DNA from 4 places in the Streptomyces sp. BPTC-684 genome. Region 2 is predicted to be linked to each of the others. Evidence: riboswitches for the same ligand, from Rfam matches in the RefSeq annotation. Region 2 holds a riboswitch; each other region holds the start of a gene.

Region 1 (5,800 bases), 2.6 Mb from region 2:
CCACGAGCCGCCCGCGGGCGTGCGGGCGCTGATCGGCGACCGGACCGCCGAGGGCGGTCTGGCGGCGCTCGCCGACGGGCGGTGGGACGTGGTCGTGGACACCTGGTCGGGGGCGCCCTCGGCGGTGCGCGACGCCGCGCGGCTGCTCGCGCAGGGACGCGTCGCCCGGTACGTGTACGTGTCGAGCCGGTCCGTGTACGAGCACCCGGTCCCGGCCGGGGCCGACGAGGGCGCGACGCCGGTCGACGGCTCCCCCGACGACGGGGACGAGGTGGCCTACGCGCAGGCCAAGCGCGGCGGCGAGCTGGCCGCCGTCCAGGAGTTCGGCCCGGACCGCTCGCTCCTGGTGCGCGCGGGGCTGATCCTCGGCCCGTGGGAGAACATCGGGCGGCTGCCGTGGTGGCTGGGGCGCATGGCGCGCGGCGGCGAGGTGCTCGCGCCGGGGCCGCGCGATCTGCCGGTCCAGTTCATCGACGCCCGGGACCTGGCGGAGTGGATCGTCAGCGCGGCCGACTTCGGGCTCTGCGGCCCGTACAACCTGGTCTCCCCGCCGGACCACACCACCATGGGCGAGCTCCTTGAGGCGTGCGCCCGGGTCACCGGCGGCGGCGCCGAGCTGCGCTGGACGGACCCGGAGCCGATCCTGGCCGCCGGGGTCGAGCCGTGGAACCACCTGCCCGTGTGGATCCCGCCGGGCGAGCTGCACGGCACGATGCACGGCTCGAACGTGTGGAAGGCCGTGCTCTCGGGGCTGCGCTGCCGTCCCGTCGAGGAGACGGTCGCCGACACCTGGGCCTGGCTCCAGTCGATCGGCGGCGAGCCGCCGCAGCGGCCGGACCGCCCCCGGGTCGGCCTCGACCCGGAGACGGAACGCAAGCTGCTGCACGGCTAGGCCGTACGTGCGGCGAGCCACCCGTGCGACGGTCCGTCAGGAGATGGAGCAGAACCTGATGGACCGTCAGAGCGGCAGCAGGTCAGGCCTCTTCGGCTCCACGTGGTCGCCCGAGCTCTCGCCGCGCAGCCGTCGTCCGATCCACGGCACCAGGTGCTCGCGCGCCCAGTGGATGTCGTCGCGCCGCACCTCCAGGGTGCCGCGCGGCGGCAGCGGGGGCCACGACTGGTCCGGGTCGGCCGGGATCGGCAGCCCCAGCACCTGGGCGGCGCGCAGCGCGACCCGGGTGTGCCCCTCCGGCGACAGGTGCAGCCGGTCCTCGTCCCACGCCCGCCTGTCCTGCACGGACTTGAGCGACCACAGGTCGAGCACCGGGCACCCGTAGCGGTCCGCGATGGAGCGCACGTGCGCGGTGTACGTGGCGACCTTGCCCCGCAGATGCTTGAAGACCGGCACCCCGCGCGTGTCGAACCCGGTGGTCACCATGACCGTCGGGATCGCGCTCTTCAGGTCGGCCACGGCGCGCTCGAAGCGCTCGGCCACGTCGTCCGGGTCGCTGCCCGGCCGGATGATGTCGTTGCCGCCCGCGCAGAAGCTCACCAGGTCGGGCGCGAGCTCCTTGGCCCGCGGCACCTGCTCCTCGACGATCTGGTCGAGGAGCCTGCCGCGGACAGCGAGATTGGCGTAGCGAAAGGCCCCCTCCGGTCGCTGGTCTGCCAGTAGCACGGCGAACCGGTCCGCCCAGCCGACGAACGCCCCGTCCGGGCCGGGGTCGCCGACGCCTTCCGTGAAGCTGTCGCCGATCGCCGTGTACGACCCGAACGTACCGCTGTTGAATGATCTCGAATCGTCTGCCACGAGACCATATCTTTCCCTTACGGGTGTGACCTACGCGACCGTAAGGAGGGGTTGACGGTGGGTGATATAGACCACCCGGTCAGATCCCCGCAGCGGGAATACACGCCAATTACGGACGTGGCAACGCCCGTCAGAGGCTCGCGCCCTGCCGACGGAGATAGGCGAGCGGGTCGACGTCCGAGCCGTAGTCGGGCGTGGTGCGGATCTCGAAGTGCAGGTGCGGCCCGGTGACGTTGCCGGTGGCGCCGGAGAGCCCCAGCTGCTGGCCCTCGGCCACGGTCTGCCCGGCCGAGACGGAGAGCTGCGAGAGGTGGGCGTACTGGGAGTACATGCCGTCGGCGTGCCGGATGACCACCTGGTTCCCATATGCGCCGCCCCAGCCGGCCGAGACGACCGTGCCCGCGCCGACGGCCTTCACCGTGGTGCCGGTCTCGGCCGCGAAGTCGACGCCCGTGTGGTAGCCGCTGGACCACATGGATCCGGCCATGCGGTACGGGGTGCCAATGCTCACGCTGTCGAGCGGTGCACTGAAGCCGGAGGCGGAGCCCTGGTTCGCGGTGGTGGACGGGGCGGTGTCGGCGGTGGACGCCTCGGGGGCGGAGGCGGCCCGGGACGACTTCGACGTGCGGGTGGCCGACGCCTTCGTACCGGAGTCGTGCGAGCCGCTCGTCTTGGCGGAGCCGTGCGAGGTGGCGCCGCCCGTGGCCTTCGCGCCGAGGACGAGCTTCATGCCCGGGCGGATCAGCGACGGGTCGGAGCCGACGACCTCACGGTTGTCCTTGTAGAGCCGCTGCCAGCCGCCGAGCCGGTGGTCCTCGGCGATCTGCGACAGACAGTCGCCGCTCTTGACCTTGTACGTGGTGGGCGCGGCCTGCGGGGCGGCGGCCGGAGCGGCGGCGAAGGTGCGGGCGGCCTGCTGCGGGGCGGCGGCGGGGGCGGCGGTCTTCACCGCGGCGTGCGCGCCGGTGGCGCCCAGCAGCGGGATGGCGAGCGCGGCGCCGCCCGTACCGGCGGCGACCATGCCCCGGGATATCGGGCTGGACTTGGGACGGCGGTGCTTACCCTTCGCGGGCATGGCGGATTCCTCTCCGGCGCCTGCGAGGTGAGCTGTCGGGTTCGGGCTGGAGCTGCCCGGCCGGGCACCGCGTGCGGTGCTCCGGCTTCACCCCGAGCCGTGCCGGAACTCCGGACGGCGCTTACCTGGGTCCCCCGCTCCTGCCACACGTGGATGGGTGCGGATTCCGAGCGGTGGCAGGATTCGGCGGTCCACCCGGATTGCGGTGACCGTAAGCGAGCCCGGCGGGCCACGACAAGTGCCCATTCGCCTTCGGCATTCCCGGCCGGGAATTCAGCCGGGAATTGCGGTCACCCTGCGTCGACCGGAATTCCCAACACGCCCCGCCGCACGGGGGAATTCATTCGGGGCCGCCACCACGGAACGTCACGGATATGACGCTGCTCACGGGCAACTTCCTTTTCCCGTCGGAGAGATGGACAGGCATCATCAAATCGCCCAATCCGGGCGAAAGCTCCAACCCATTCACCCCTTCACGCCACTTATCGCCCCACTCTGTCCAGTTTCGGTCAGTGCATCCCGATAGGGCTCCTTCCCTCACCAAGAGCGCGAATTCCTTATGCCGGGTGCGCGCCCAGCCGCCGGAAACGGAACACCGCCGCATCAAGATCGCCCCGCAGCCCGGTGTCCAGACCCCGGTGCAGCAATACCGCTCCCCTGTGTACGGCCCCGGTGTCCAGGCACCGATAGGCCGCCGCCGGGTCCAGGCCGCGCAACCGCACGGCCTGGGGCCGCTCCCCGTAGTGCTGGGCCTGGAGGTGGGCGAGGACCACGATGTCGTCGCCGCGCACGTATTGGACGGCGCTGAGCCCGCCGCGCGGCGGCCGCAGCCGGTACTGGGCCCCGAGCTGCACCACCGGCCGGATCGCCTTGTACAGCTCCACCCACCCGCGCGCCTCGGCCAGTTCGGCCTCGCTCCACCGGGTGAGGTCCCCGCCGATGCCGAGCACCCCGGCCATCGCGCTCACGAAGCGGAAGCGCAGGCTGCTGCGGCGGCCGTTGAGCTGGGTGTTGGGGCTGTCGGTGACCCAGGCGGCCATCACCCGGGCCGGGTGCAGCTGGCTGAAGCCGTCCTGGATGGCGAGCCGGTCCAGCGGGTCGGTGTTGTCGGAGGTCCATACCTGGTCCGTACGGGAGAGGATGCCGAGGTCGATCCGGCCGCCGCCGCCCGAGCAGGACTCGAAGTCGACCGAGGGGTGCGCGGCCCGCAGCCGGTCCAACAGGCCGTACAGCGCCTGGACATGCTCGATCCAGAGCTTCTGCGGATACTCCTCGCCGGGCCAGCCCGCGTCGGTGAAGCAGCGGTTGAAGTCCCACTTCACATAGTCGACGGGCGCGCTCGAAAGGAGCCCGTCCAACTGCTCCCAGAGGTACTCCTGGACGTCCGGGCGGGCGAGGTTGAGCACCAGCTGGTTGCGGAACTCGGTGCGCCGGCGTCCGCTCTGGTGCTGCGCCCACTCCGGGTGCGCCCGGTAGAGCGCGCTGTCGGGGTTGACCATCTCCGGCTCGACCCAGATCCCGAACCGCATGCCCAGCGCGTGCACCTCGTCCGCGAGCGGCTTGAGGCCGCCGGGGAAGCGGTCGGCGTTGGGCGTCCAGTCGCCGAGCCCGGCCGCGTCGTGGGTGCGCTCCCCGAACCAGCCGTCGTCGATGACGAACAGTTCGACGCCCATCGCGGCCGCCCGGTGCGCGAGCGCCCGCTGCTGCGGCTCGGAGATGGCGAACCCGGTGGCCTCCCAGGAGTTGAAGAGCACCGGCCGCACCCGCTCGGCGCCCGGGATCACCCGGGCCAGCTGCCAGGCGTGCCACTCCCTGCTGGCCCCGCCGAAGCCGTCCGGGCTCCACAGCCCGGCGAAGACCGGAGTGGTGTACGACGCGCCGGGCGCCAGCGACAGCAACCCGGAGTCGTCGTACCCGGCGCCGCCGCTGATCTGCACCCGGCCGTCCGGCAGGTGCTGTACGGCGATGCGCCAGGACCCGGACCAGCCGAGCGCGCACCCGTACACCTCGCCGCCCTCCTCGGTGGCGGCGCCCTCGGCGTCCAGGGCGACCCAGGGCAGGTGCTGGTGGCCGGTGTGGCCGCGGCGGCTGCCGAGCACCTTGTCGCCGGGCGTGAGCTCGGCCCGTACGAGCCGGGACTCGGCCGCCCAGCGGCCGTGCAGCTGGCCGAGCCGCCAGCCGTCGCGCAGCGGCAGCGTCCACACGGCGGCGTCGGCCCGCAGCAGCTCCAGGTCCGGGTCCCCGGCCGCGCCCTCGTGGGCGACAGTCGCCCAGCGCTCGACGACGTCGGCGTCGTCGCGCATCCGGTAGTGCAGGGTGAGCCCAAGGCGGTGCACGGCGTCGGTGAAGCGCAGCCGCAGCTCGTCGCCGTCGACCGCGGAGCCTGCGAAGGTCCACTCGGTGCCGCGCGTCTGTGGGGTGCGCACGGAGAGCGTGGGGCGCGCGAAACGGGGCCCGCCCTCCACCACGTACTCCTCTTGACCATCCAGTGGTGACTCGAAGGGCCAGTGGGGCGGGAGGGGCTGGGCTGCCAGTGCCTCGGCGTCGGCGAGGGCCAGCCGCGGGCCCCAGTGCAGGTGCAGGAGTTCCCCGTGGTCCGTGAGGTGCAGCGCATAACCACTGGTGCGGCCGGAGAGCAGCCACACCCGTCCGCCGTCCGCGGTCTCGATCATCCCCGACCCCCAGTTCCGCACAGGTACGCACAGGCACGAACACCACCATCAGCATCGGGGTGCCGCACCCGTGAGGGCAACGGGTGCGCGGGGGTCGCCTTCCGGTCCGGCCGTCGAGATGATTGCCCCGGGAACCCATGTCGTATCGTCGGATCGAGGCGGCGTGATCTTTTTTTCGAACCACATCAGGAGCCAACGTGACGCAGCAGACTCCGCAGATCCCTTCGACCGAACCCGAGCTCTCCGGGGTGCGCAACTTCCGTGATGTGGGCGGACTGCCGACCGTGGACGGCCGCCGGCTGC
Region 2 (5,800 bases):
CTACGGGGGCAAGCGGGCGGCGCGGACGGTCGCGGAGTACGAGGCGTTCGCGACGGCCCTGGCGTTCCTGCGCCGCCGGGCCCGCCGCGCCCAGGCGGGCCCGGACTTCACGGCCCGCGAGCAGGAGCTGCTGCACCACCTGTGGGAGCGCCGTGCGGTGGCCGGACCCGCGCTGCTCTACGCGGCGGGCGCGGCGGGCCGCCTCTGGATCCCGCCCCAGCCGTACCCCTACGGGCACCGGCCGCCGTACGGACACCAGGCCCCGTACGGACACGACCGGTCCTCCTCCCCGTACAACCCCTATCTGCGCTGAGGCGGCCGACGCCTACGCCGACGCGGTCTTCAGCTCGCTCAGCTCCGCGTCCGTGAGCTCCAGGTCGGCGACCGCGAGGAGCGCGGGCAGCTGCTCGACCGTACGGGCCGAGGCGATCGGGGCGACCACGGTCGGCTGGGCGGCCAGCCAGGCCAGCGCGACGCTCGCGGGCTCGGCGTCGTGCGCCTGCGCGACGCGGTCGAGCGCGGCCAGCACCTTCGCGCCCCGGTCGGTCTCCAGGTGCTTGGCGGCGCTCCCGGCCCGCGCGCTCTCGACGTCCTGGCCCGGGCGGTACTTGCCGGTGAGGAACCCGGAGGCGAGCGCGAAGTAGGGGACGGCGGCCAGGCCCGAGCGGCCGGCGGTGTCCTGGAGGGCGCCCTCGTAGGTGCCGCGCGAGACCAGGTTGTAGTGCGGCTGGAGGGCGACGTACTTGGCCAGGCCCTCGCGGTCGGAGAAGTCCAGCGAGTCCTGGAGCCGCTCCGGGGAGATGTTGGAGGCGGCGACGGCACGTACCTTGCCCTCCCGCACCAGCTGGTCGAGGGCGGTGACGATCTCCTCGACCGGGACGGACTCGTCGTCGAAGTGCGTGTAGTACAGGTCGATGTAGTCCGTGCCGAGCCGGCGCAGCGACGCCTCGGCGGCGGCCTTGATGGTGGGAGCCGCGAGCCCCTTGAACTCCGGGTGCCCGCCGACCTTCGTGGCGACGACGACGTCCGCGCGGTTGCCGCGCGCGGCCAGCCACTTGCCGATGATCTCCTCGGACTCGCCGCCCTTGTTGCCGGGGATCCACGACGAGTACGTGTCGGCGGTGTCCACGAAGTTGCCGCCCGCGGCGGAGTACGCGTCGAGCACCGCGAACGACGCGGCCTCGTCGGCGGTCCAGCCGAAGACGTTGCCGCCGAGGGCGAGCGGGAAGACGGAGAGGTCGGAGGAGCCTAGGGGGCGCAGAGAGGTCATGGGGAGTGAACGGGCGGGCGGGGCACGGCTATTCCGCGCCCCCGCCCGAGGAGCCCCTGCCCGAGGCGCCCCCGCCCCACACGCGCACGTCCTACGGGTTCAGGCCCTTCGACTGCAGCCACGCCATCGGGTCGATGCCCGTGCCGCCCGGGGTGTGCACCTCCAGGTGCAGGTGCGGGCCCGTCACGTTGCCGGTGGCGCCGACGCGGCCGATCGTCTCGCCGGTCGTCACCTTCTGGCCCGCGCTGACCGCGATCGAGGACTGGTGGCAGTACCAGAGCTCCGAGCCGTCCTCCAGCTCGATGACCGTGCGGTAGCCGTACGAACCGGACCAGCCCGCCGACTTGACCGTGCCGCCGTGGATCGCCTTGAGCGGGGTGCCGGTGGGGGCGGCGAAGTCGAGTCCGGTGTGGTGGCCGGAGGACCACATCGAGCCGGCCTCGCCGAACGTCGAGGTGATCGTGTACGAGGCGACCGGGAGCGAGAAGCTCTTGGCGAGCTCGGCGAGCCGCTCCTCCTCCGCCTTCTTGGCGGCGGCCTCCTCGGCGGCCTTCTTCTCGGCCGCCGCCTTCTGCTCGGCGGCGCTCTGCGCGGCCTTCGCCTCGGACGCCGCCTTCACGGCCGCGGCCTTCTCGGCGGTCGCCTTCGCCTCGGCCTCGGCGTCGTTCTGCTGCTGCTCGGCCTGCTGGAGGATGCGGGCGCGCAGGGCCTCGCCGGCGCCGGTGGCGCCCTGCTCCGCGTCGGCCCGGGAGACGCCCGCCATGGTGAGGGGGGCGCTCGCGACGGCCTTGTCGGCCTGGGCGGCCGGGGAGGTGTCGGGCTTCTCGTCGTCGCCCGCGATGTCGGATATCAGCGTGCCCACGCCCGGCAGGGACTTGACGTCGGGCAGGTTGTCCGCGACCGAGTCGGGCAGGGATATGGAGACCGGCGGCTTGCTCTGCGCGCTGGCCATGCCGCCCGCGCCGACGGCCGCGATGACGCCGACGCCGAGGACGGTGGAGCTGCGGGCGAGCCCGCCGCGCTGCTTGACGACCCGGTGCCGGCCGCGGGTGGCGACCGATTCCTCGGTGGGGTTCCACTCCTCCCACACCTCGGTGTCACTGGGCGCGGTCCCGTACAGGGAGACGGGGGAAACCGGCGGGGTGCCGAGGGCAGGCTCGTTGGACGCCACGGAGGCGCACTCCTTTCCTTCCTTCTCGCCTACCGGGTTAGCTGACGGGTTCGGAGCAGGAAGGTCTCCTACGGGCACCTCTTCGAAGGTGCAAAGGTGCCCGATTCACCCCAAGTTGGTGGTTCCCCGGTTCCCTTTCGGGATTCGGCGCGTGCGCACGGTGCCGCCTCTGCGACGGCTGGGACGACCGCGCTGCGTTATCGAACGTTAATAGACAGGGGGACCGGATTCCAAGCGGTTCCCCCTGATCGTCGGGGGCAAGAGTTGACGGTGTGTCAATTGTTATGCACAGGGATGCCGTTCGACTACGTACGGTCACGGCACCACCGGCATCGTCCGCCGCCGCTCCGGCTGCCGCACCCCGGGCCGCCCCACCGCGAGCAGCGCCATGTCGTCGCTGGCGCCCCCGCCCGTATGTCTGCGCACGTCGTCGACCAACGCGTCCAGGACCCGGTCGGGGCCCGGGAAGATCCGGCCGCGCAGCCGCTCGTGCGGGTCGTAGAAGACTCCCGGCGGCTCCACCGAGCGCGCCTCGGAGAGGCCGTCGGTGTAGAAGAGCAGCGTCGCCCCGGCCGGGAAGGGGTACGCCTCCGCCCGGTCCGGCCACACCCCCAGCTCCGCCATCCCCAGCGGCAGCGCAGGGTCGGACGGGGTGAGCGCGTCCAGGGCCCCGTCGGCGTGGAGCAGCAGCGGCTCGGGGTGACCCCGGTTCACCAGTCGTACGGGCCCGGCGCCGCGCGGGATCTCGGCGAGCACGGCCGTGGTGAACCCCTCGACGGCGTCCAGGCCGTCGCGCCGGGTGCCCTCCCGGGTCAGCGCGCGCTCCAGGCGCCCGGCCACGGCCTCCAGGGTCGCCTCCTGCTCGGCCGCCTCCCGGAACGCCCCGATGACCACGGCCACCGCCTCCACCGCCTCAAGCCCCTTGCCGCGCACGTCCCCGACGACCAGGCGCACCCCGTACGGCGTGTCCTGGACGGCGAAGAGGTCCCCGCCGATGAACGCGTCGGCCTGGGCCGCCTCGTACCGCGCGGCCACCTGGAGGCCCCCGATGCGCTCGGCGGGCGTCGGCAGCACGGCGCGCTGGGCGGTCTCCGCGATGACCCGGGCCGAGGCGAGCCGCTCACCGCTGCGCCGCAGCATGCGGTTGATGAAGAGGGCGAGCGCGCCGACGGTGGTGACGGTGAACAGCTCGCTGACCGCCTCGCCGGTGCTGGGGATGTCGTGCAGATACTCCGTGACCAGCACCGCCCCGACCGCCGACGCACCCGCGACGGCGGTGCCGACCGGTCCGAAGAAGGGGGCCGCGATCAGGGGCGCGGCCGCGAAGAGGGCGGCGGCGGTCAGATCGGGCGGCGTCGCCACGTCGAGGACGACCCCGACGACCAGGAGCAGCGCGGGCAGCACGCGCACCAGGGCGAGGCGCCGGGAGCCGTCCCGGCCGCCGCCGTCCGATCGCTGCCGCACCCGTGGCCTCCAGCCCGTCCGCAGGGCAGCGGCGTTCCGCGCCCCACCCAGGGTGCCGGGCCTCTCCGCCAGCGGCGACCTCACCTCGGCCAACCGGGTGCGGCCTCAGTGGCGCTCCGCGCCCGTCGCGATCAGCCGCGCCCGGCACCTGCGGGGCCCGGCCCGGCCCCGTACACAGGTCCCCCGGGCATGGCGTCGGGCCGCCGGGGCGCCGTGGACGGAGGGGACGCCGCCCTTCGTGTACGAGGGGGCGGTCACCCAGGGCGCGGCCGGCGACAGGGGCAGCGACAGCGGCAGGGACAGACACATCAGCAGCGCGCACAGGGCGACGAACAGCGGCACGGCGGGCACCTTCCGCCGCCTCGCCGCTCGCAGCAGCCCCGCCATGTGGTCACGCATAGCATCCGTGAGACTACTTGACGTACATCTCTCGGCCGGTGAGGTGCCGCTGGGCGCTTCACGACCCGCACGCCGGAACTTGACGTCGCGCGAAGGCCGACCGCAGGCTCGTGGCCCATGCACGAACTTCGCTCGACCGCCGCCCTGCCGTCCGACCCGCCGCTCCTGTGGGCCGCCCAGGGCCTGACCGGGCCCTCCCGCGCCTGGGCGAGCGAGGACGGCCGCGCCTTCGCCGTCGCCGCCCCCGATCTGTCCCGCCACGACCGGCTGGCCGTCTCGGGGCCCGTCGGGTCGCTGGCCCCGCTGGTCGCCTCGGTGCTCGCCGAGACCGGCCCGTCCTACCGCCCGCTCGGCGACGAGACGACCGTGCGGGCGCTGGTGGAGGCACTGCCGGAGCTGCGCACGGTGGCCGCGTTCGGCTGGATGGGCCGTACCCGCCCCCTGTCGCCCACCGAGGCGGGCGCGGCGGACGAGGGCAAGGCGTGCTGGCTGGCGGACGACGACGCCGAGGAGATCACCGCGCTGCTCGCCGAGGCCTTCCCCGGCTCGTACGCGCTGCCGGGCGCGCCGGGCGTCGAGCGGTGGGCGGGCACCCGGGACGACGCGGGCCGCCTCACCGCCGTCGCCGCGCTCGCCTGGTCGTCCCCCGAGGTCGGGCTGCTCGCGGGGGTCGCCGTGCACCCGTCGGCGCGGGGCCGGGGCCTGGCCCGTACGGTCGTCGCCAAGGTGCTCGCCGAGGCGCTGGCCGCGCACGGGACGGCGGGCCTGATGGTGGACGGCGCCAATGACGCGGCGATACGCCTGTACGAGGACCTGGGCTTCGCGTACCGGCGCTTCCTGGCGGCGGAACTGGCGGTATAGCCGGGGCGGCCCGGGAATGCCTGAGGCCCGGCACATTCTCATGTGCCGGGCCTCAGGGCTTCAGTAGCGGGGACAGGATTTGAACCTGCGACCTCTGGGTTATGAGCCCAGCGAGCTACCGAGCTGCTCCACCCCGCGTCGGTAAACACAACTGTACGGCATGCGGGGCGGTGCTCCGTACCGCTTTACGAGGAGCCCGTGCGCGGGGCCTCCGCCCCCGCCGACCAGTGGCCCCGCGAGGCGGCCAGCACGAACCCCGGCCCGAAACCGATGATCAGGCCCGACTGCCGGTCGCCGGGGGCCTGCGCGAAGGTGCGGGCCAGCACGTCGAGGACGGCGGAGCCGCCCAGGTTCCCGTTGGCGGCCAGGCTCGCCCAGGCGTGCCGCAGATCGCCGTGGTCGCGGTCGCCGTCCAGGCCGAACCCGGCGGCCGCGTCCTCCAGGATCCGGGGCCCGCCGGGGTGGACGACCGCGAACTCCAGGGCCCGGCCGCTGCCGCCGAGCCATTTGCGCACCGCCGGGAGGCTGTCGCTGAGCGCGGTGGTCGCGGCGGCCGTGGAGTCGAAGTGCAGCCCGGCGGCCGTGAGGCGGCCCCGGTAGCGGTCGATGCTGTCGGGCAGGACGTACTCGAAGGT
Region 3 (5,800 bases), 1.1 Mb from region 2:
CGAAGAGGACCCGGAAGAGCCGTTCTCGGTGGACGACGTCGCCGGGACGATCGTCGAGAAGCTGATCCACCGCCACCCGCACGTCTTCGGCGACGAGCGCGCCGAGACGCCGGAGGAGGTCAAGGAGCACTGGCTGCGGCAGAAGGCGGCCGAGAAGCAGCGCGACTCGGTGACCGAGGGCATCCCGCTCGGCCAGCCCGCCCTGGCCCTGGCGGCCAAGCTCGCCTCCCGCGCCCGTATCGCCTCCCTGGACGTCCCCCTGCCGTCCGGCGAGGGCATCGGCTACCGCCTGCTCGCCCTCGCGGCCGCGGCGGAGGCCGACGGCACGGACCCGGAGGCGGCGCTGCGCGCGGCGGCCCGCGCGTACCGGGACGCGATCCGCACGGCGGAAGGGGCCTGACGGCGGTGAGCCCCTCGACCCCGCCCGGCCAGGACCCCGCGCCCGGGAACCCGTCCACCCCCGAGATGTTCACCTGGGAGTTCGCCACCGACCCGTACCCCGTCTACGGGTGGCTGCGGGAGCATTCGCCCGTGCACTGGACCAAGTTGCCCAGCGGGGTCGAGGCTTGGCTCGTGACGCGGTACGCGGACGCCAAGCAGGCGCTCGCCGACCAGCGGCTCTCCAAGAACCCCGCGCACCACGACGAGCCCGCGCACGCCAAGGGCAAGACCGGCATTCCGGGCGAGCGCAAGGCCGATCTGATGACGCATCTGCTCAACATCGACCCGCCGGACCACACCCGGCTGCGGCGGCTGGTGTCGAAGGCGTTCACTCCCCGTACGGTCGCCGAATTCGCGCCCCGGGTACAGGAGTTGACCGACGAGCTCATCGACCGGTTCGCGGCGGAGGGGACGGCCGACCTCATCCACGAGTTCGCCTTCCCGCTGCCCATCTACGCCATCTGCGACCTGCTCGGCGTGCCGCGCGAGGACCAGGACGACTTCCGCGACTGGGCCGGGATGATGATCCGGCACGGCGGCGGCCCGCGCGGCGGCGTGGCCCGCTCGGTCAAGAAGATGCGCGGGTACCTGCTCGAACTCATCCACCGGAAGAGGGAGAACCCCGGCGACGACCTCATCTCGGGCCTCATCCGCGCCAGCGACCACGGCGAGCACCTCACCGAGAACGAGGCCGCCGCGATGGCCTTCATCCTCCTGTTCGCCGGTTTCGAGACGACCGTGAACCTCATCGGCAACGGCGTGTACGCGCTGCTGCGCAACCCGGACCAGCGCGAGCGGCTCCAGGCCTCGCTCGCGGCCGGGGAGTTGGACCTGCTGGACACCGGCGTCGAGGAACTGCTGCGCTACGACGGGCCCGTGGAGCTCGCGACCTGGCGGTTCGCCACCCGGCCGCTGACGATCGGGGGTCAGGACATCGCCGCCGGCGACCCGGTGCTCGTCGTCCTCGCCTCCGCCGACCGCGACCCCGAGCGGTTCCGCGACCCCGACGCGCTCGACCTCGGCCGCCGTGACAACCAGCACCTCGGCTACGGCCACGGCATCCATTACTGCCTGGGCGCACCGCTCGCCCGCCTGGAGGCGAAGACCGCGCTGGCCACCCTGTTGCGCCGCCTTCCTGACCTGCGGCTCGGGGCGGATCCTGCCGATTTGCGCTGGCGCGGCGGGCTCATCATGCGCGGACTGCGCACGCTTCCGGTCGAGTTCACACCCCACCAGAACTGACGATCCGTCATAACTGTGACTTTGGCGTTATCGCGGGTGCATCGACTTGTGACAAGCGTTCGAGTACGGCTACGTTCACCCCTCGACTCGGGAACCGGGCTCAACGTCCGGCTCGTCAGTCACAGACGTAGTCACACGGAAGGCCACAGCATGCGCTCCGGGAACGGACGGCACCGCCGACCCCGCCAGGCTCCCGCACTCGTCGTCGCGGCGGGGGTGACCGGCTCGGCCCTCGCCCTTCCGCTCTTCGCGGCGAGCGGTGCGAACGCCGCCTCCGCGACCACGTGGGACCGCGTCGCGGAGTGCGAGAGCGGCGGCGCGTGGAGCGCCGACTTCGGCAACGGCCTGTACGGCGGGCTCCAGCTCTCGCAGGAGACCTGGCAGGCCTACGGCGGTACGGCGTACGCCGAGCGGCCCGACCTGGCCAGCCGCGCGCAGCAGATAGCCGTCGGCGAGAAGGTGCTCGCGGCGAAGGGCCCCAAGGCCTTCACAAGCTGCTCGGCGGTCTCCGGGCTCACCTCGGGCGCCGGTGCGCCGTCCGTCGACCCGGGCGCCACGCCCTCGCCGTACGTCCCCTCGGAGGAGGGGGCGGCGACCCCGGACGCCGCGACTCCGTCCGCGCCCGCCAAGACGGCTCCGGCGCCCGCGAAGCCGTCCGGCTCGGCCTCCACCGCTCCCAAGCCGTCCACGACGCCGTCCGCGCCGTCCACGGGCGCGAGCGGCAAGCCCGGGTCCACGACGCCCTCCAGCCCGGCCACCGGCTCCCCGGACGCCGCCTCCGGCGGCAAGCACCGCGGCACGCCCGACCCGGCCGAGAGCGGCACCCCCGCGACCACCGAGCCGGGCAATACGGACAACTCCCATGAATCGGGGCGGCACGCCTCGCGAGGTGACGCCGACTCACGTGAGGCGGGTGACGCGCTCACCGAGGGCGGCGACTACACCGTCCGCCCCGGCGACAACCTGTGGGACATCTCGCGCTCGCACAAGGTCGAGGGCGGCTGGTCCGCGCTCTACAAGGCGAACGAGAAGACGATCGGCACCGATCCGAACCTCATCCTGCCCGGCCAGAGCCTTGATCTGGACCCGACAAAGAACCCGACAAAGACGGACAACCCGGCCCCGGCCAAGGGGTAGTTCAGGGGCCTATGTCCACTTCTGCGTAAGTGAGACATGGGTCTCTTTCCGTCAACTGGCGCGTCCCGTCGGTCCGGTACGGGCGATAAGCCCCCGACCTGCGGAAACGGGTGTTGTGGAAGGGGCGTCGGGGGCGATTTCTCCCCGATGTGCCCCTTTGAACATCAGGGGTTGGTGTGTTTACGGTCGGAGCGCTCGTCACCACGGGCCCCTTCGACCGGGAACGCCGAATCCTGCCGCCGGTCGCGGGGAACAGTCGACGCTCGATGCGCCGTAGGCAGGAGCGGGGGACCCAAGGTAAGCGCCGGGCCCGGCCGTTGAGGGACGTACGCCAATGCGGCGAGACGTACGAGACGGCTTGCGGGACCGGCTTGGGGTGAAGACGCGCCTTTCGGGGCGCGGCCGGGCCACTCACTCGCCCGAACCCGACAGCTCACCTCGCAGGCGTCGGTGAGGAGAACTCCATGCTGCTTTCCGGCAAGGGCAAGCACCGTCGCCCGTCCAAGGCCGTCCGCGTCGCCACGCTCGCCGGTGTCACCGGTGCGGCCGTCGCCGCCCCGCTGATGGCCGCGGGCTCCGCCTCCGCCGCCTCGGTCTCCACCTGGGACGCGGTCGCCCAGTGCGAGTCCGGCGGCAACTGGTCCATCAACACCGGCAACGGCTACTACGGCGGCCTGCAGTTCTCGCAGTCCTCCTGGGCCGCGGCGGGCGGCACGCAGTACGCCTCCCGTGCCGACCTGGCCACCAAGGGCCAGCAGATCGCCACCGCCGAGAAGCTGCTCGCGATGCAGGGGCCGGGTGCCTGGTCCTGCGCCGGTGCGGGCAACCTGACGGCCGGTGGCGCGTCCCCGAACGTGGACACGTCCGGCTCCTCCACGACCCCGAAGAAGGCCGCGCCCAAGGCCGCCCCCAAGGCCGCCCCGGCCCCGAAGCGCGAGTCCGCGCCGGCCTCGCGCGGCGAGTCCCGCCCGGCCCCGGTCAAGACCGGCACCGGCGAGTACAAGGTGAAGGCCGGCGACACGCTCGGCTCCATCGCGGCGGCGCACGGCGTGAAGGGCGGCTGGCAGAAGCTGTTCGAGCTGAACAAGGACGTGGTGAAGGACGCGAACCTGATCTACGTGGACCAGCAGCTCCACCTGAGCTAGGCGCGACCTTTTTCGGCCCGGTTTTCGTCTGCGGACCGTGGCTGGCTGAGCGCGCAGTTCCCCGCGCCCCTTATGCATCAGGGGCGCGGGGAACTGCGCGACCAGCCCCCACCGGGCCGCAGGTGATCCACTCAGCTGAAAGCTGAACCCGTCCCGTCCCGCCCCCGGCACGGGGGATTGTTTTGTTCGGGAACATTTTGCCCCCCGTTTCGTCCCACGAGCCGGTCGGTCGGCTGGCCGATGCCCCGGAGGCGGTTAGGCTCAGGGGTGCCGGACCACGCGGCCCGGCGTATTCGCGTCACATCCCAGAAGGAGATGCTCGTGCCGTCCATCGACGTCGTCGTAGCCCGGGAAATCCTGGACTCCCGAGGCAACCCCACGGTCGAGGTCGAGGTCGGCCTCGACGACGGCAGCACCGGCCGTGCCGCCGTCCCCTCGGGTGCCTCCACCGGTGCCTTCGAGGCCATTGAGCTCCGCGACGGCGACCCCAGCCGTTACCAGGGCAAGGGCGTCGAGAAGGCCGTCCTCGCCGTGATCGAGCAGATCGGCCCGGAGCTCGTCGGCTACGACGCCACCGAGCAGCGCCTGATCGACCAGGCGATGTTCGACCTGGACGCCACGGACAACAAGGGCTCGCTCGGCGCCAACGCCATCCTCGGCGTCTCGCTCGCCGTCGCCCACGCCGCCTCCGAGGCCAGCGACCTGCCGCTGTTCCGCTACCTGGGCGGCCCGAACGCGCACCTGCTGCCCGTTCCGATGATGAACATCCTCAACGGTGGGTCGCACGCCGACTCCAACGTCGACATCCAGGAGTTCATGATCGCCCCGATCGGCGCGGAGTCCTTCTCCGAGGCGCTGCGCTGGGGTGCCGAGGTCTACCACACCCTCAAGGCCGTCCTGAAGCGCAAGGGCCTGTCCACCGGCCTGGGCGACGAGGGCGGCTTCGCCCCGAACCTGGAGTCCAACCGCGCCGCCCTCGACCTCATCCTTGAGGCCATCAAGGAGGCCGGCTACGCCCCGGGCAAGGACATCGCGCTCGCGCTCGACGTCGCCGCGTCCGAGTTCTACAAGGACGGCAAGTACGAGTTCGAGGGCCAGTCCCGCTCGGCCGCCGAGATGACCGAGTACTACGAGGAGCTCGTCTCCGCGTACCCGCTGGTCTCCATCGAGGACCCGCTGTACGAGGACGACTGGGCCGGCTGGAAGGTCATCACCGACAAGCTGGGCAGCAAGGTCCAGATCGTCGGCGACGACCTCTTCGTCACCAACCCGGAGCGCCTGGCCCGCGGCATCGAGGAGGGCTCCGCCAACGCCCTGCTCGTCAAGGTCAACCAGATCGGTTCGCTGACCGAGACCCTGGACGCCGTCGAGATGGCCCAGCGCAACGGCTTCAAGTGCATGATGTCCCACCGCTCCGGCGAGACCGAGGACGTCACCATCGCCGACCTCGCCGTCGCGGTGAACTGCGGCCAGATCAAGACCGGCGCCCCGGCCCGCTCGGACCGCGTCGCCAAGTACAACCAGCTGCTGCGCATCGAGGAGATCCTCGACGACGCGGCGGTGTACGCGGGCCGCAGCGCGTTCCCGCGCTTCAAGGGCTGATCCCAGGCCAGCTGACCAGCTGAGCAGTCCTGACATGGGCAGACCGCCCTGTCGTACATACGTCCCCGGCCCCGGTCCCGTACCGTGTCCGGGGACGTTGTACGTACGTGAGGGGAGCGGGGCGAATGGCCAAGGGCAACCGGGACCGGTTCTCCACCGCCGCCCGGCTCAAGGTGCTCGGCGAGCAGACCGCGGCCCGGGTCTACCGCTCCCAGACCAAGCGCCAGGCCCGC
Region 4 (5,800 bases), 1.9 Mb from region 2:
AGGTGTCGGTGCGCTTGCATACAGTGGCAGGACTTCTTCACCGCGATCGAAGGGACGTACATGCCCATGGGTCACACGGCCACCGCCCAGGCCGGCTCCGGCGGCCTGACAGCGACCGAGCACCGGCTGGCCAACGGCCTGCGCGTGGTGCTCTCCGAGGACCACCTGACCCCGGTCGCCGCGGTCTGCCTCTGGTACGACGTGGGTTCCCGCCACGAGGTCAAGGGCCGCACGGGCCTGGCTCACCTCTTCGAGCACCTGATGTTCCAGGGCTCGCACCAGGTCCACGGAAACGGTCACTTCGAGCTGGTGCAGGGCGCGGGCGGCTCGCTCAACGGCACCACCAGCTTCGAGCGCACCAACTACTTCGAGACCATGCCCACGCACCAGCTGGAGCTGGCGCTGTGGCTGGAAGCCGACCGCATGGGCTCCCTGCTCTCCGCCCTGGACGACGAGTCCATGGAGAACCAGCGCGACGTCGTCAAGAACGAGCGCCGCCAGCGGTACGACAACGTGCCGTACGGCACGGCGTTCGAGAAGCTCACCGCCCTTGCCTACCCCGAGGGCCACCCGTACCACCACACGCCGATCGGCTCCATGGCCGACCTGGACGCGGCGACGCTGGAGGACGCCCGGAACTTCTTCCGTACGTACTACGCGCCGAACAACGCGGTCCTCTCGGTCGTCGGCGACATCGACCCGGAGCGCACCCTCGCCTGGATCGAGAAGTACTTCGGCTCCATCCCGACCCACGACGGCAAGCAGCCGCCGCGCGACGGCGCGCTGCCCGGCGTCATCGGCGAGCAGCTGCGCGAGGTCGTCCACGAGGACGTCCCCGCGCGCGCCCTGATGGCCGCCTACCGGCTGCCGCACGACGGCACGCGCGAGTGCGACGCCGCCGACCTGGCGCTCACCGTCCTCGGCGGCGGCGAGTCCTCCCGCCTGCACAACCGCCTGGTGCGCCACGACCAGAGCGCCGTGGCGGCCGGGTTCGGCCTGCTGCGGCTGGCCGGCGCGCCCTCGCTCGGCTGGCTGGACGTGAAGACGTCCGGCGGCGTCGAGGTCCCCGACATCGAGTCGGCCGTCGACGACGAGCTGGCCCGGTTCGCCGAAGAGGGCCCCACGGCCGAGGAGATGGAGCGCGCCCAGGCCCAGCTGGAGCGCGAGTGGCTGGACCGGCTCGGCACGGTCGCGGGCCGCGCCGACGAACTGTGCCGGTACGCGGTGCTGTTCGGCGACCCCCAGCTCGCCCTGACCGCCGTCGACCGGGTGCTCGACATCACCGCCGAGGAGGTGCGGGACGTGGCCCGGGCCACCCTGCGCCCGGACAACAGGGCGGTGCTGGTGTACGAGCCGACGACCGCCGAAGCAGATGACGCGGCCGACGCCGACGCCAAGGGAGCAGAGCAGTGAGCGAGACCGGCGTGACCATGCAGTTCCACCCCCAGCCGGCCGCCGGCACCGCGCGTCCCTGGGCGTTCCCCGCCCCCGGCCGCGCCACCCTGCCCAACGGGCTCACCGTGCTGCGCTGCGACCGCCCCGGCCAGCAGGTCGTGGCCGTCGAGATCTTCCTCGCCGCCCCGCTGGACGCCGAGCCGGCGGGCCTGGACGGCGTCGCCACGATCATGGCGCGCGCGTTCTCCGAGGGCACCGACAAGCGCTCCGCCGAGGAGTTCGCCGCCGACCTGGAGCGCTGCGGCGCCACCCTGGACGCGCACGCGGACCACCCCGGCGTGCGGGTCTCCCTCGAAGTGCCGGTCTCCCGGCTGCCCAAGGCGCTCGGCCTGCTCGCGGAGGCGCTGCGCGCCCCCGCGTTCGCCGACGCGGAGGTCGACCGGCTGGTCCGCAACCGCCTGGACGAGATCCCGCACGAGCTGGCCAACCCGGCCCGCCGCGCCGCCCAGCAGCTCTCCAGGGAGCTCTTCCCGGCCACCGCGCGCATGTCGCGCCCGCGCCAGGGCACCGAGGAGACCGTCACGCGGATCGACGCGTCGGCGGTGCGGGCCTTCTACGAGGCGTACGTACGCCCGGCGGCGGCCACCGCGGTGGTCGTGGGCGACCTGGGCGCCACCGACCTGGACGCGGTCCTGGCGGACACCCTGGGCGCCTGGACCGGCACCCCGGCCGTGGAGCGCCCGATGCCCCCGGTCACCGCCGACGACACCGGCCGCGTGGTCATCGTCGACCGGCCCGGCGCCGTCCAGACGCAGCTGCTGATCGGCCGGATCGGCCCGGACCGCCACGACCGGGTCTGGCCCGCCCAGGTCCTCGGGACGTACTGCCTGGGCGGCACGCTCACCTCCCGCCTGGACCGCGTCCTGCGCGAGGAGAAGGGCTACACGTACGGAGTGCGGGCGTACGGACAGGTGCTGCGCTCCGGCGCGGAGGGCACCGGCGCTGCCATGCTCGCCATCAGCGGCTCGGTCGACACGCCCAACACCGGCCCGGCCCTCGACGACCTGTGGACGGTGCTGCGCAAGCTCGCCGCCGAGGGTCTCGACGACGCCGAGCGGGAGACCGCCGTGCAGAACCTGGTGGGCGTGGCCCCGCTCAAGTACGAGACGGCGGCCGCCGTCGCCGGGACGCTGGCCGACCAGGTCGAGCAGCACCTCCCGGACGACTTCCAGGCGCAGTTGTACGCGCGGCTGGCCGACACGGGCACCGTGGAGGCCACCGCGGCGGTCGTCAGCGCCTTCCCGGTGGACCGTCTGGTGACCGTCCTGGTCGGTGACGCGGCGCAGATCGAGGAGCCGGTCAAGGCGCTCGGCATCGGTGAAGTCACCGTCGTCGCGGGCTGATTGAGCCACCCGCCGGGGCTGTCCCGCAGGCGGGCGGACGAGGTGGGTGAGGACCCCGGTGGCCGAGTGGCCGTCGGGGTCCTCCCTTATGTCCGGTTTATTGGGGAGGTTGCCTGTCTGTCATGTGGCGTGCGCTACAAAAAGACGTGTCTGTTTGGTGATTGAAAGATCGGCCGTCTAGCGTCGGTCGGGCTGTCCGTCACCACCCGTCGCAGCCGCGGCACCGGACAGCGATCGCCGAGTCCCCAACTGGCGCGAGCCAGGGGAGCCGGGGACCCACTCAGTCCCTGGGGTGAATCGGACGCCTCCGCCCGCGGAGGGGCCCGTAGGAGACCTTCCAGCTCCGAACCCGTCAGCTAACCCGGTAGGCGAGATGGAAGGAAAGGACACCGCCTCTCCATGGCGTTCACCCGTGCCACCGGGAAACACCGTCGTCCGAGCGCCGTGTCGCGCAAGAGCGCGAACATAGCGGGCATCGCCACCCTCGCCACCGCCGGCGTCGTGGGCACCCTCGCCTCCCCGGCCCTGGCCGCCGAGAACGCGGCGCCCGCCGCGGCCTCCGTCGAGGACACCGGCATCACCCAGGCCATCGTGATCGGCGACTCCCTCGCCGACCGCATCGACGCCCAGGCCGCCGCCCAGAAGCACGCCGCCGACAAGGCCCGCGCCGCCGCCGAGGCGAAGCGCAAGGCCGAGGCGAGGGCCAAGGAGGAGCGCGAGGCCAAGGAGCGCGCCGCCCGCGAGGCCGAGCGCAAGCGCCTCAACTCCTTCGTCGCCCCGATCGACGGCGGTTACGTCTCCACCGGCTACAAGACCGGCGGCTCGATCTGGTCCTCCGGCAGCCACACCGGCATCGACTTCCATGCGGGCGAGGGCACCTCGGTGCACGCCGTCGGCCTGGGCACCGTCGTCGAGGCGGGCTGGGGCGGCGCGTACGGCAACAACATCGTGATCCGGATGAACGACGGCACGTACACGCAGTACGGCCACCTGTCGTCCATCGGCGTCTTCGTCGGCCAGCGCGTCGAGCCGGGCCAGCAGATCGGCCTCTCCGGCAACACCGGCAACACCACCGGCCCGCACCTCCACTTCGAGGCCCGCACGGCGCCGACGTACGGCTCGGACATCGACCCGATCGCGTATCTGCGCTCGCACGGCGTCAACGTCTGACGGCCGTCCCCGCACGTTCCACCGGAGCCCCCGGCGCACCCGCGCCGGGGGCTCCGGCGTCCGGGCCGGATGCGGAGAGCCGTCCGTGGCCAAAAGATATGCATTGCATACGGCATGTCACCGGGAATTAACAGCCGCTGGAATAGAGTCGCCGAACAGGCGTCGATCGACCGCGTTTCGCGGGGATTAAGGCGGAGGTTCGGTCATGCGCATTCCGGCGCAATCGGTATGCACGGCAATCCGCGACGACATCGTCGCGGGGCTCTTCGCGCGCGGCAGCCGGCTCACCGAGGAAGTGCTCGCCCGGCGGTACGGGGTCTCGCGCGTCCCGGTCCGCGAGGCGCTGCGCACGCTGGAGTCCGAGGGGTTCGTCACCACGCGCCGGCACGCCGGGGCCTGTGTCGCCGAGCCGACCGAGCAGGAGGCCGCCGACCTGCTCGAACTGCGCGCGATGCTGGAGCCGCTGGCCGCCTCGCGGGCCGCCGCCCGGCGCACCGAGGCCCATCTCAAGGTGCTGCGCGGCCTGGTCAGGCTGGGTCAGGACCGCATCCGGCGGGCCCAGGGCGAGGATCTGCGCTCGCTGGGCGTCTGGTTCCACGAGACGCTCGCCCAGGCCTCCGGCAGCCCCGGCCTCATCGCGCTGCTCACCCAGCTGCGGCACAAGATCGCCTGGATGTACGTGGTGGAGCAGCCCGCGCTGCCCGCCGAGTGCTGGGCGGAGCACGGGGCGCTCGTGGACGCGGTGGCACGCGGCGACGCGGAGCGGGCCAGGTCGCTGGCGGCCCACCACGCCGAGCGTGCGTTTTCCGCCTATCGCCTGCGGCGCCCGGTGGACGTGAGGACTTCGCAACATGCCGTAAACGCCGCGAGCGCCCGCGCTTAACGGGGTCGCCGTATACAAAGGGAGTGCTGGGGCGGGGTTCTTTTGCGCTGCCCGGAATCGCCGCGGGAATTGGCGGCGCGAGCACGAGGCTCGCGCAGTCGTGTATCCCACCCGAATAGAAAGGAGCCGCGGACCCTGAATTCAGGATCCGCGGCTCCTTTCGCGAAGTGCGGTGACGCGCCGGTCCGGGCCGTTCGGCCGACCGGATGCGGTCAGACGGTCTCGGGGAGCTCCTCGAGGCCCTCCGCGACGAGCTTCGCCAGGCGCTCCAGGGCCGCCTCGGCGCCCTCCGCCTCGGAAGCCAGCACGATCTCCTCGCCGCCCTGCGCACCCAGGCCGAGCACCGCGAGCATGGAGGCGGCGTTGACCGGGTTGCCGTCGGCCTTGGCGATCGTCACGGGGACGCCGGAGGCCGTGGCGGCGCGGACGAAGATGGAAGCGGGGCGGGCGTGCAGGCCCTCGGCCCAGCCGACATTGACGCGGCGCTCAGCCATGGTGATGCCCTTCGAAATCTCTGACGGTTGTCTAGACCAGTCTCTCATGTCCTGCGGAGTGCTCGTGCCGACGTCGGTCCCGGATCCGGCGGCCCTTCGGCCCTGGCCGCCGTCTCCACCCTGCCCCCTACCTTGACCTGACCGCAGCGGCCCCGCGACCCGTAGGCTGCCGGTATGCAGGCTCCCCAGGAGAAGACGCAGGACCCCGCGTACCCGGCCCACTGGGAGGCCGACGTCGTGCTGCGCGACGGGGGGACCGCGCGGATCAGGCCCATCACGACCGACGACGCGGAGCGGCTCGTCTCGTTCTACGAGCAGGTGTCGGACGAGTCCAAGTACTACCGCTTCTTCGCGCCCTACCCCCGGCTGTCGGCGAAGGACGTGCACCGCTTCACCCATCACGACTACGTGGACCGCGTCGGGCTCGCGGCGACGGTGGGCGGCGAGTTCATCGC

What was found. A riboswitch is a leader RNA that binds a small molecule or an ion and turns the genes downstream of it on or off. The one in region 2 is predicted to bind cyclic di-AMP.
Region 1: it holds a riboswitch for cyclic di-AMP, as region 2 does, so the genes downstream of both, QIY60_RS00375 (M23 family metallopeptidase) here and QIY60_RS11870 (M23 family metallopeptidase) in region 2, are expected to answer to the same signal.
Region 3: it holds a riboswitch for cyclic di-AMP, as region 2 does, so the genes downstream of both, QIY60_RS16620 (transglycosylase family protein) here and QIY60_RS11870 (M23 family metallopeptidase) in region 2, are expected to answer to the same signal.
Region 4: it holds a riboswitch for cyclic di-AMP, as region 2 does, so the genes downstream of both, QIY60_RS03405 (M23 family metallopeptidase) here and QIY60_RS11870 (M23 family metallopeptidase) in region 2, are expected to answer to the same signal.

What each region holds. Positions count from the first base shown of each region.
Region 1 covers NZ_CP124863.1:77,238-83,037, forward strand. The annotation lists gene QIY60_RS00365 (NAD-dependent epimerase/dehydratase family protein) at 1-892, shown strand, start outside; gene QIY60_RS00370 (SGNH/GDSL hydrolase family protein) at 959-1,750, opposite strand; gene QIY60_RS00375 (M23 family metallopeptidase) at 1,881-2,825, opposite strand; cyclic di-AMP (ydaO/yuaA leader) riboswitch at 2,830-2,995, opposite strand; gene QIY60_RS00380 (alpha-galactosidase) at 3,383-5,497, opposite strand; gene QIY60_RS00385 (tyrosine-protein phosphatase) at 5,695-5,800, shown strand, end outside.
Region 2 covers NZ_CP124863.1:2,668,817-2,674,616, forward strand. The annotation lists gene QIY60_RS11860 (PrsW family intramembrane metalloprotease) at 1-313, shown strand, start outside; gene QIY60_RS11865 (aldo/keto reductase) at 326-1,270, opposite strand; gene QIY60_RS11870 (M23 family metallopeptidase) at 1,362-2,390, opposite strand; cyclic di-AMP (ydaO/yuaA leader) riboswitch at 2,453-2,601, opposite strand; gene QIY60_RS11875 (PP2C family protein-serine/threonine phosphatase) at 2,757-3,905, opposite strand; gene QIY60_RS11880 (hypothetical protein) at 4,011-4,304, opposite strand; gene QIY60_RS11885 (GNAT family N-acetyltransferase) at 4,422-5,165, shown strand; tRNA gene QIY60_RS11890 (tRNA-Met) at 5,230-5,303, opposite strand; gene QIY60_RS11895 (PhlD) at 5,351-5,800, opposite strand, start outside.
Region 3 covers NZ_CP124863.1:3,739,286-3,745,085, forward strand. The annotation lists gene QIY60_RS16605 (nucleoside triphosphate pyrophosphohydrolase) at 1-400, shown strand, start outside; gene QIY60_RS16610 (cytochrome P450) at 466-1,683, shown strand; gene QIY60_RS16615 (transglycosylase family protein) at 1,834-2,820, shown strand; cyclic di-AMP (ydaO/yuaA leader) riboswitch at 3,080-3,282, shown strand; gene QIY60_RS16620 (transglycosylase family protein) at 3,285-3,965, shown strand; gene eno (phosphopyruvate hydratase) at 4,281-5,567, shown strand; gene QIY60_RS16630 (septum formation initiator family protein) at 5,693-5,800, shown strand, end outside.
Region 4 covers NZ_CP124863.1:776,550-782,349, reverse strand. The annotation lists gene QIY60_RS03415 (pitrilysin family protein) at 61-1,413, shown strand; gene QIY60_RS03410 (pitrilysin family protein) at 1,410-2,798, shown strand; cyclic di-AMP (ydaO/yuaA leader) riboswitch at 3,024-3,184, shown strand; gene QIY60_RS03405 (M23 family metallopeptidase) at 3,198-3,968, shown strand; gene QIY60_RS03400 (GntR family transcriptional regulator) at 4,174-4,851, shown strand; gene QIY60_RS03395 (HPr family phosphocarrier protein) at 5,064-5,345, opposite strand; gene QIY60_RS03390 (GNAT family N-acetyltransferase) at 5,520-5,800, shown strand, end outside.